2 regions of the Bradyrhizobium sp. USDA 3315 genome follow, and region 1 is predicted to be linked to the other one. Evidence: predicted binding sites of a transcription regulator. Region 1 holds the regulator's gene; the other holds the start of a gene.
What was found. The regulator LexA, encoded in region 1, represses DNA repair genes until DNA is damaged. The targets are predictions, from matches to a motif close to TGTTCNNNNTGTGTTCNG.
Positions count from the first base shown of each region.

Region 2: the regulator LexA is predicted to act here: its motif matches at 1,771-1,788, upstream of ACVIYL_RS02165 (ribonuclease T2 family protein).

Region 1 covers NZ_JBSRYP010000001.1:6,706,782-6,712,318, forward strand. Annotated here, with positions in the region: gene ACVIYL_RS31440 (hypothetical protein) at 1-47, opposite strand, end outside; gene ACVIYL_RS31445 (hypothetical protein) at 193-621, opposite strand; gene lexA (transcriptional repressor LexA) at 878-1,582, opposite strand; gene ACVIYL_RS31455 (molybdopterin molybdotransferase MoeA) at 1,826-3,037, opposite strand; gene ACVIYL_RS31460 (HAD family hydrolase) at 3,064-3,690, opposite strand; gene ACVIYL_RS31465 (hypothetical protein) at 4,144-4,299, opposite strand; gene ACVIYL_RS31470 (serine hydroxymethyltransferase) at 4,387-5,537, opposite strand, start outside.
Region 2 covers NZ_JBSRYP010000001.1:494,023-499,559, reverse strand. Annotated here, with positions in the region: gene ACVIYL_RS02170 (23S rRNA (adenine(2030)-N(6))-methyltransferase RlmJ) at 1-808, opposite strand, end outside; gene ACVIYL_RS02165 (ribonuclease T2 family protein) at 1,042-1,728, opposite strand; gene ACVIYL_RS02160 (hypothetical protein) at 1,842-2,318, opposite strand; gene ACVIYL_RS02155 (hypothetical protein) at 2,485-2,784, shown strand; gene ACVIYL_RS02150 (DUF3617 domain-containing protein) at 2,828-3,358, shown strand; gene ACVIYL_RS02145 (TonB-dependent siderophore receptor) at 4,250-5,537, shown strand, end outside.

The sequences.
Region 1 (5,537 bases):
GGTTCCGTGACGCGTCCAGCCTTTTGCCATGTGACCTTATCGACCACCGCGCACGTCCTCCGTGCCCGATGATGCGCCAAGGCGCCGGCCGACGCAAATCTCCTTCTGCGCCCCGGAAGCGGGAGTCCGGGGTCGCCCGAAATTGCTTAGGTCATCCGCCGCCGAACAGCTCATTCCGCGGCGACGATGCGCTCAACCCAAAAACAGCGTTGCGAATGCGGAGGGCCGCCGCTCCACAACCTTCGGCTTCTGCTCGACCGGCGGATGCAGCGCCGGCAATTGCAGCACGCTAACGCGCTGTCCCTCGACCAGCTGGGTCACCAGCACATGGCTGCCGTCGGGGAATTCGACCGCGTCATGATGCCGATCAGGCACGTCGGGCTCGACTTCGTTGAACACGCCGACGCGATAGTTCAGCGTCTTGGTCCAGATCCAGCGGCTGTCGTAGCGAACGTTCTCGGCGAAAGCGAGCTCGGTGCCCGGCAGCATGCAGACCGCGACAGTGGGGTCATTCTCCGAAGCAAAGCCGCGGGTCGACGTGCCGCGGAACGTCGTCGTGATCAGCGTCTCTCCGACAATGGCGGGGCGCGATGCCACGGCGTGCAGACTATAGTCACACATCGGATGGCTCCTCATTTCGAGGTAGCGACCCGTGCCTCTCCTTGAGGCATTAGGGCCTCTACCAGAGTGGACGATAGCGAACGAGCGTCTGCTCGTTTCTGGGCGATTGTACGACTGGTCCGAGATCGCTCCGATCACAAACACGCGACGCTGCGCGAGAGGTATCGGAGCGCATCGGGCAGGCCGTACGCTACACTATCATGCAAGGAACGATCCGACGTGTTGCTCGTTCCCGGCCGCCGCAAGTATTTGCAATTCAGTATTTGCGATAAAGGCCGATCAGCTTGCCCTGGATGCGGACCCGGTTCGGCGGCAGGATGCGCACTTCATAGGCGGTGTTGGCCGGCTCGAGCGCGATCGATGCGCCGCGGCGGCGGAAGCGCTTCAGGGTGGCTTCCTCCTCGTCGATCAGCGCCACCACGATGTCGCCGGTATTGGCGACGTCGTTGCGCTGGATCAGCGCCATGTCGCCGTCGAGGATGCCGGCATCGACCATCGAGTCGCCGCGCACCTCGAGCGCATAGTGCTCGCCGGCACCGAGCATGTCGGGCGGCACGCTGATGGTGTGGCTGCGGGTCTGCAGCGCCTCGATCGGCGTACCGGCGGCGATCCGGCCCATCACGGGGACCGCGACCGGACGGTTGCCGTCGTCCTCGGCAATCGGCGGCGTGCTGGCGCGCCGGCCGAGGGTGCCTTCGATGACGCTGGGCGTGAAGCCGCGGCGGCCGTTGCCGCCGCCGGCCGAGAGTTCGGGCAGCTTGATGACCTCGATGGCGCGGGCGCGGTTCGGCAGGCGGCGGATGAAGCCGCGCTCCTCCAGCGCAGTGATCAGGCGGTGGATACCGGACTTCGAGCGCAGGTCGAGCGCATCCTTCATCTCGTCGAAGGAGGGCGGTACGCCGGCCTCTTTCAGACGTTCATTGATGAAACGCAGTAGTTCGTACTGTTTGCGCGTGAGCATCTCGAGTATTCCCCCGGTTGATAGCGTCGTTCGATTCCGAGACTCTTCTGGTGGGGCCTGCAGGCCGGGCCTGACCTCAGGAGCATGTGCTCGATGCACCTGCTTCCACGCGGCTTCCCGATTGTAGACACCAGTACTCGAAACAAATCATGAACGGACACTATATGTTCGATATGTGTTCCGCAACCACTTAATTTCCGGTGAACGTGTCGGGCAACGCACAATCGGCGGGGCGCGAAAACCCTATTCGGGCAGTGTCAGGATCTCGCATTCGCTGCCTTCGACGGCCGCCGCCGCGAACGGCGGGCGCACGAGAAGTGCCCGTGCCGCAGCGAGATTCCCGAGCAGCGACGAGTCCTGCTGCGTCACCGGCGTTGCGATCAGCGTGCCGTCCTCGCGCGCTTCGAGACGCGCACGCAGATAGTCCTCGCGCTGGTCGTTGGCTGCGAGGTCGCGGCCGAGCAGGGCGCTCGCGCGGCGATGATGAATCACTTTCCGGCCGCTCAGCGCCCGAATCAACGGCACCAGGAACAGGAAGGCGCAGACATAGGACGACACCGGATTGCCGGGCAGACCGATCACCCGCATCGCGCCGAGCCGGCCATGCATCATCGGCTTGCCGGGCCGCATCGCAATCCGCCAGAACGCCATCTCGACGCCCTCGGCTTCCAGCGACCGCTTGACGAGATCGTGGTCGCCGACCGAGGCGCCGCCTGTCGTGATGAGGACATCGGCGCCGGCCTCGCGTGCCCGGCGGATGCCCGCCGTGGTCGCCTCTACCGTGTCGGCGGCAACGCCGAGGTCGACGGTCTCGGCGCCTTCGGCGCGCGCCAGCGCTCGCAGCGCGTAGCCGTTGGAATAGACGATCTGGCCGGGACCGGGCTGCGAGCCCGGCATCACCAGCTCGTCGCCGGTCGCCAGCACCGCGACCTTCGGGCGGCGGCGCACCGCAAGTTCCGGATAGTTCATGGCGGCCGCCAGCGACAGCGCGCGGTCGGACAGGCGGCTGCCGCCGGCGAGCAGCACCTCGCCCTCACGGAAGTCGACCCCAGCCGGGCGGATGTGCCGCCCGACGCTGGCGGCCTCCGTGATCGTGATGTGGTCGCCGTCGACGGCGGTGTCCTCCTGGATGATCACCGCGTCGGCGCCATTGGGGATCACGCCGCCGGTGAAGATCCGCACCGCCTCGCCGGCGCCGACCGTCCGCTCGAACGGCCGGCCGGCGGCGACTTCGCCGATCACCTTGAGCCGGGCCTTTAGATCAGCCGCATCGGCGGCGCGCACCGCATAGCCGTCCATCGCCGACATCGGCTGCGGCGGCTGGGTGCGGAGCGCCGCGAGGTCGTGCGCAAGCGTGCGGTGGTAGGCGGCATCGAGCGCGACCATCTCCTCCGGCAGCGGTTCGGCGCCGGCGAGGACGGCGGACAGGGCATCGGCAACCGGCATCAGGGCCACGCTCAGAGCTCCTCAATTCTTAATGTTCAAATTCCAAGTGCGGTCAAAGCCCTTGCCACGTCATCCGTCGACGTCACGTGGATAGCATGAAGGCCGCGCGCCCGCGCACCTTCGATATTGGCGGCCAGGTCGTCGAAGAACAGGATCCGCGACGCCGGCACGCCGATGGCTTTTACCACATGATCGTAGGCCTCGGCGTCGGGTTTGCGGAAGCCGATGCTCGAGGACAGGAAGACGTTGCGGAAATGGCTGAGCAGCTCGGCATGGGTGACCGAGAAATGCGCGACATGGGCCGGATTGGTGTTGGAGAAGGCGTAGAGCGGCATCCGCTTGGCGGCCGCCGCGAGCAGCGGGGCGATGCCCGGCATCTCGCCGGTGAAGATCGCGTTCCAGCCTTCGAGGAACTGGGCGTCCGTGATGTTGATGCCGAGCGTCCGGCGCAGATTCTCGAAGAATGCCGCGTCGTCGATCCGGCCGATCTCATGATGCTTGAAACTGTCGTCGACGACAAAGCGCGTGGCGAGCTCGGCGGGCGCACAGCCGGCATGCTGCGCCCAGTGCGCCATCACCTTGTCAAAGTTGATGTCGAGCACGACGCGGCCGATATCGAACAGCAGCACGTCGACGGAGTTGGGAGAGAATTGCGAGGTCATTGCGTGAAACCGTGTACGAGAATTGCGGGCAGGCGGCAATGTCCTCGATTTCAGTGACCGGTGTGTGGATTGTGCGTGGCGTTGCATTCATCGCGAGACTGTTCCCGCGCACACCGTCGTCCCGGCGAAGGCCGGGACCCATAACCACAGGGTTGGGTTGTTGAGAGGAAGCTGTGGCCCCAGCGTCGCGCAACAATTGAGATTTGGGGTAATGGCTCCCGGCCTTCGCCGGGACGACGGCGGGTGTCGTCGCTTGTGCGTCAAACATCCGCATTCTCGCGACATGATCTGTCCGAGCCTTGCTCTTTTCACCCTATATTTTTGCTGCGGGGCTTGGCTTGCCGCGTCGGGCAACTCAGTGGCACGCACGCACGAGCTTTCAGCGCACCAAGCGACTTGATGCTTGCCGCGGCCTGACGCCCGCGGTGGCTTGGTGCCCGCCGGACGTAGCTCTCACAGCCTGGACAGTGCCAAGCCGAGGTAACCGATCAGCGCACCGGTGCTGAGAATGATGACGACGAGCGCCTGTTCCGAGCGTGCTTGCAAGGTTTTCCGGCTCACGGCGTTGGACGCTCCGTCTTCGAGATCATGCGGTCCAACGAACAGCATCAATTTCCGTTCCGGTCCTTCCCCCGGGAACCTTCACGACCTGCCGAGTGACGCGACGAATGCGGAACAGGAATGCGGGTCGGCCGCCTATGAGGGCGGTGCGATCCCCGGAACGGGGAAAGCGCGGCACATCTCGACGCTGTTCGACCTCAGTCGCTTGACGACCGCTGCATCTCCCTTCGACCGGAGGGATTCCGCAGTGAGTTCGGCGATCAGGCGCATTTCGGGCTCGCCCATGCCGCGCGTGGTCGCCGCCGGCGTCCCGAGGCGGATGCCGCTCGGCCTGAGCGGCGGCCGCGGATCGTCGGGAATGATCTGCTTGTTTGCGGTGATCCCGACGGCGTCGAGAATGTTCTCGGCCGCGCCGCCGTCCAGGCCGACGCTGGCCACCGTATCCACAACCATCATGTGATTGTCGGTTCCGCCGGTGATCAACGTCATGCCGCGTTCCATCAACGCTTCGGCCAGGACCTTCGCGTTGCGCATGACCAGTCTTGCATAGGCCTGAAAATCGGACGTCGATGCCTTCTTCAGCGTGACCGCGGTTCCGGCCACAACGTTCATGTGCGGACCTCCCTGCAGTCCCGGAAACACCGACGCGTCGATCTTGCCGGCGAACTCCCGGCGACAGAGAACGATGCCGCCGCGCGGCCCGCGAAGCGTCTTGTGCGATGTCGTCGTCATCACGTCGAAACCCGCATCGAGCGGATTGCGCAAGGCGTTGCCGGCGATCAGGCCGCCGTAATGGCTGACGTCGGCCATGGTCAGCGCACCCACCTCATCGGCAATGCTCTTGAAGGACGCATAATCCAGATCGCGCGGATAAGAGCTGTAGCCGCACAGCACCAGCTTCGGACGGACGTGCCGGGCCATGGCGCGGAGCTCATCGAAATCGATGGCGCCGCCGTTTGACGGCTGCGTCTTGTAGCGGGCGAAGTTGAAGAGCCGCCCCATGTGCGACACCGGCGCGCCATGGGTGAGATGGCCGCCGTGTGACAGGTCCATCGCCAAGATCGTATCGCCGGGCTGCAGCAGGCCGAGATACACGGCCTGGTTCATTGGCGACCCGGACAGAGGCTGAACGTTGGCATGTTCGGCGCGAAACAGCGCGCAAGCGCGCTGTCGGGCAAGGTTCTCTATCTGGTCGGTAAATTCCTGGCCGCCGTAATAGCGGCGTCCCGGATAGCCCTCGGAATACTTGTTGGTGAACACCGATCCGAGCAGCTCGAGCACCTCGG
Region 2 (5,537 bases), 6.2 Mb from region 1:
GCTTCTCGAGTTCGGGCAGGATGATCTTCAACTCATTCGCCAGCGTCCACGGCGGATTCACCAGCAAAAGCCCTGTGGAAACGAGGCCTGCGCCTGCTTCTTGCGGTGCCACACTGAATTCCAATCGCAGGCATTTGCCGGCGGGCCGGCTGCTTGCTGCTGCAGCAGCCACACTGCGCGTTAGCTCATCGGTGGCTCTCCGGGTTTTTACGGGGTACCACAAAAGATACGAGCCGGTCGGCCACTTCGCGTACGCTTCCGTGAAAGCACTGGCCAGCCGCTCGAACTCGTCCTTCGCTTCGAACGGCGGATCGATCAGCACCAGGCCGCGCCGTTCGTTCGGCGGCACGAATGCGGGCAGCGCCATCCAGCCGTCGAGATCGACGACGCGCGCTTGCGCGTCGCGTCGCAGCGCGTCGATCAGTTGTTTGCGCGCCGTCGGTTCGATCTCGCAGGCGGTGAGGCGATCTTGCGGACGCAGCAGCGCCCGCGCGATCAACGGCGAACCAGGATAGGCTTTCAGCTCGCCTTTCGGATTGAATGCTCTGACGATGTCGAGATAGGGCGCGATCAGCGGCAATGCCTGGTCGGAGAGCCGCGCCTGCATCAGCCGCGCGATGCCGGTGAGCCATTCGCCGCCGCGCTGCGCTTCGCTCGACGTCAAATCATAGAGACCGGCGCCGGCATGGGTGTCGATGACGCGGAACGGCGCCGGCTTGTCCTGCAGATAGGTGAGCATGCGCACCAGCACGATGTGCTTGATGACGTCGGCAAAGCTGCCGGCATGAAAGGCGTGACGGTAGTTCATGTGATGATCGTGCTGCGCTCCCAAAGGGTGCGCATGTTGTACTCGTCATGCCCGGGCTTGTCCCGGCCTTCGCTAAAGCTTCGGCGGGGGTAACGTCCGAGCTCGGCGAAGCCTTGGCGTAGCCGGCTCCCGGGCATCTGCGCCTTATCTTGCTTGTTTCGCGATGGCGCAGGTGGCCGGGACATGCTGCGCGACGACGCGCAGCGCGGGTCTGCCGGCCATGACCCAGAGTTTCAGCCGCCGCGAACCGGCGGCATCAGCACCTGATCGCGGCGGCAGGCGCGGCGGTCGATTTCCTCGCAGGAGCGGAATTGCAGATCCTTGCTGAGGCAGATCCGCACCTCGCTGAGCCGCTTGCTGTCGCAGGTCACCGAGATCGCGGAGTTGCTGAGGCCCGGATTGACCTTGATGAATGCCGTCTCCAGCTCGTCGGGCGCGACCGTCTTCGGCTCCGACAATTGCAGGAATTCCTCGGGGATCTTCACCGTGGCGCGGGCCTTGCGGATGGCTTCGAAATAGGCGCGCTCGCCGAGACCGGAGCAGGTGCCGTGCTTGTCCCACTCGTTGTAGATCAGCCCGGGCGCCGGCATCAGGTCGAGCATCGAGCTCATGATGCTGCGGGCGAGTCGCGGCGAGGGCCGCTGGCAGTATTCCGGAAAGCCCCGCTCATATTGCGGCCACAGGCCGTGTACCACGAAGGAATAGGGCCGTCCGCCGCATTGCGCCTGCGTGCCGCGGCCGTTGTTGCCGCGCTCGCTCGCCGCCTCGCAGAACGAGGGCGACCACGACAGCGACAGCACATAGAAATCGAACTCACCGGGCGCATTCTGGCGGCGATCCTGGGCCGACGCCCCGACCGCACCGCACAGAATAATGGCAACCGAAATCAAAAATCGGGAAATCGTGTCCAACCGAGGCATCAAACGCTCCCTCACTCGACCGCCCAGAGCCTAGCAGGCTGCGAGAACATTTCAAGAACAAAAAGCCGCCGTCCAAATGGCGGCGGCTCCTGCTTTAGCAATCTGGTCGGAGATCAGGGCCGCGCGGCCTTGCAGGACGGGTTATAGGTCCAGTTGCGGTCGAGCCCCGCGACGCACCATTCGACGCCCTGATTGATGCTGGCAAAGCCGCCGTCCTCGATGATCGAATAGTGCACCTTGCGCACTTTGCCGTCGCTCAGCATCGCCTCGCCCGTGCAATAACGGCGCGGGATATTGTCGGACTGCCAGGGGCGGAAGGCGGTTTCGTGAATCCCGTTGAAGCCGGTGATCACGAGCGGCGAATTCCAGAAGGTGGCTTCCTTTTCCTGGAATTGCGTGCTGATGACCGTCAGGGCCTTCTCGCATGGGGCCACATTGCCGTCATAGCGCGGGCCGGACAGCCAGAAGTTCATTTCGAGCGGATTGGCGGCCTGGGCCGTACCCCCGAAAGCCAGCAGGCCGACCACGAGTGCGGCGCCGAGGCCGAGCTTGCGGCCGAGTTTATTGCGGGAGTTGAACAGGTTGCGCATGGGAATCCACCCGATTATCCGATGCCGCGGACGGTGCCGCGAAGCCCCGGCAAGGTCAAGTGCAGGGCGGCAACACCTGCGGAGAAGTCCACTTTGGGGAGCCGGCTCGTTCTTTTCACGGTCGCCGGCGCACTCTATGTTGGCTCGAAGCGAAATGGAGTCTGCGATGCGAAGGAAATTGGCCGCGTGCCTGGTTGCCGTTTGCGGGATGCTGGCCGTTGTGCCGGCGCGGGCGGATTGGATGCAGCCGGTACCGCCGTTCAAGGGCAATGATACCGGCGGTATCATCGCCTATACGCTGGCGACCCAGAGCGACGCCCGGCAACTCGCAGTCGATCACTGCGCCTCCTACGGCAAGGTGGTTAAGTTCCTTGCGATGCAGAACTATCCGGGCGGCTACATCTCTTTCGCCTGTCGCTGGGTGCCCTATGGCGCAGCCCAGAGGCCGCTGCGCACGCTCTACTGAGCGCGCACCGGATCTTTCGATCGTTCAGCCGGGAGCCGACCGCATGACCCGACAGCTTGCCTTGCTTGGTTCGGCTGTGTGCCTTGTCCTGTCCGCTGGCGCCGCAAGTGCCGTCGACCTGCCGATCCGCAAGGCCGGTCTGTGGGAGATGAAGATGGTGCGCACCGGCGGGCCGATGCCCGAAATCACCATGCAGCACTGCACCGACGAGACCACCGACAAGGAGATGAGCGCGGCGGCCTCGCCGATGGCCAAGGAAGTCTGCTCGAAGCAGGATATCCAGAAGACCGCGACCGGCTATGTCAGCGACAGCGTCTGCAGCGTCGCCGGCATGACGATGCAGAGCCATGCCGAGATCGTCGGCGATTTTAATTCCGCCTACACGGTGAAGAGCACCTCCCATGCCGAGGGCGGCGCGGCCGGCTCGCGCGACACCACGATGACCATCGAGGCGAAATGGCTCGGCGCCTGCAAGAGCGACCAGAAGGCCGGCGACATCATCATGCCCGGCGGCATGAAGATGAACGTCAAGGACATGGAAAAGCTGAAGGGCCTCCTGCCCAAGCAGAAGTAGCGCGCAGCGCATCCGGCTGTTGCCGCGCGCCTGAATGCATCGCCTCGCACGCTGAGAGGCGGCGCCGCTTGCCGCACCATCATTTCGAGTAGCTCGCGACGAAAATGCGGAGCAAACCTTGCGCTGACGCGATGCGCAATCCATCCGATCCTTCCCGTCACCCCCAGGGCTATCGCATATGCCCCTTGGCGACCGCGCAAGTGCTTGGCCTCGTGGTTCGAGACGCGCCGCAAGCGGCGCTCCTCACCATGAGGGTCTACTATTGTGCCGCAGAACAAGACCTCATCCTGAGGAGCCCGCCGAAGGCGGGCGTCTCGAAGGATGGCCACGAGCACGCCGCCACGAAATGCGATAGCCTTTGCGCGGAGATGACGGTTCACCGCGTTCGTGCGCTCCTTGGCGCGCGATGACGTCGACGGGATGCAACATCATTGAATGATCGCCGCGTGCTCCCGCGTTCGAGACTCTCTGCGAGAGACGACGCGCATCGCATTCGTCGTGTCGAAAGCCTGACCCGCCAACATGTCGTTTTGAATCGTTCCAGTGATGCGCATCTTGAACCACTCCAGTGTTGCGCTTCGTTGCTGCTTCCATCGATTCTATTTTGCGCGTGTGGAATTTCGATCATCCCGCCGATAGAAGTCCGCCCCAATCGATGTCGGCCTTGTCGCAAACGCGACTCGATCGATGTCGGCGTAAGGCAATGTGGGGATTTGTTCGGTGGGAATGGCTTCGTTGCGGAGCAAGCGCGGCTTGCTCGCATCAACGGCTGCGATCAATGCGGCGCTACTCGGTTCGGTCATACTTGTGCCAATGGGTGCAGACGTCGCCAGCGCTCAGGCGCAGACAAGTCCTCCGCAGAGCAATGTCAGCGAACTTCCCGCAGTGACGGTGGATGAACCTGGCGCCGCAAGGAAGCGCGGTGCCGTCGTTTCAAGCCAGAACACCAGGACTTCGCGCGCGGTCGCGGCGAACCGGCGCCGCAGTGCCGCGGCGCCCGCCCGGAGCCAGGCTCCGCGGTCGCAAGGCACAGGAGGCGCGATCGGTACGACCACGGGGTACGTCGCAACCGCGAGCACGGCCGGCACCAAGACCAGCACAGCGCTGATCGAAACGCCGCAGTCGCTTTCGGTCGTGACGCAAAAGGAGCTAAGGGATCGCAACGTTCAGACGCTCAAGGACGCCGTCAGCTACACGCCCGGCGTGACGACCACGGCGTTCGGCTATGATCCAAGGTTCGATAGTTTCTACATCCGTGGCTTCGACGCGACCTATACAGGGATCTATCGCGACGGCCTGCGCCAGGGCGGCGGCAACTTCGCAATTCCCAAGATCGAACCTTACGGTCTCGACAGCGTGTCGATCCTCCGCGGACCAGCCTCGGGCCTCTATGGCCTCGGCTCTCCGGGAGGCATCGTGGATGTCACGACCAAGCGGCCGCCGTTGACGGCATTCGGTGAGGTGCAGCTGCAGGGCGGCACCTACGACCGTTACCAGGGCAGTTTCGATGTCGGTGGTCCGGTGCCCGGCAGCGATCAGCTGCACTACCGGCTGACGGGCCTGCTTCGCGACGCAAAGACCTGGTACCCCGGCAACGACGACGATCGCGCCTATATCGCGCCGGCGCTGACCTGGCGGCCGGACGCCGACACGTCCTTCACCATCCTCAGCGAATATCAAAAGAGCCGAACCGCCGCCAGCATCGGCAATTTCCGCACGCCTGACGGACAGTTGACCAACATCTATTCGAATGATCCGGCGTTCAGCGCGATGGATCAGAAGCAATATCGCATCGGCTACGCGTTCGAGCATAATGTCGACGACGTGTGGACGGTGCGGCAGAACTTCCGCTTCTACCAGGTCGACGTCGACGCGAAATACACCCAGATCGATTCAATCGACAGCAGCACCAATCTGGCGTCGCGGTCCGCGTGGCGGATCCTGGACAGCTTCAACACGGTGACGCTCGACAATCAGGCCGAGGCCAAGTTCATGCTCGGCGCGATCAAGAATACCGTGCTGTTGGGCGTCGACTACGGTCACTCCTACTACAACGACAAGATCGGTTACGGCCCGGCGCCCGATCTCAATCTCCTGACCATGAACTACGGCGCCCAGGCCATCGCGACGCCGGCATTCTCGATCTTCAACAAGCAGTCGACCGACGAGGTCGGTGTCT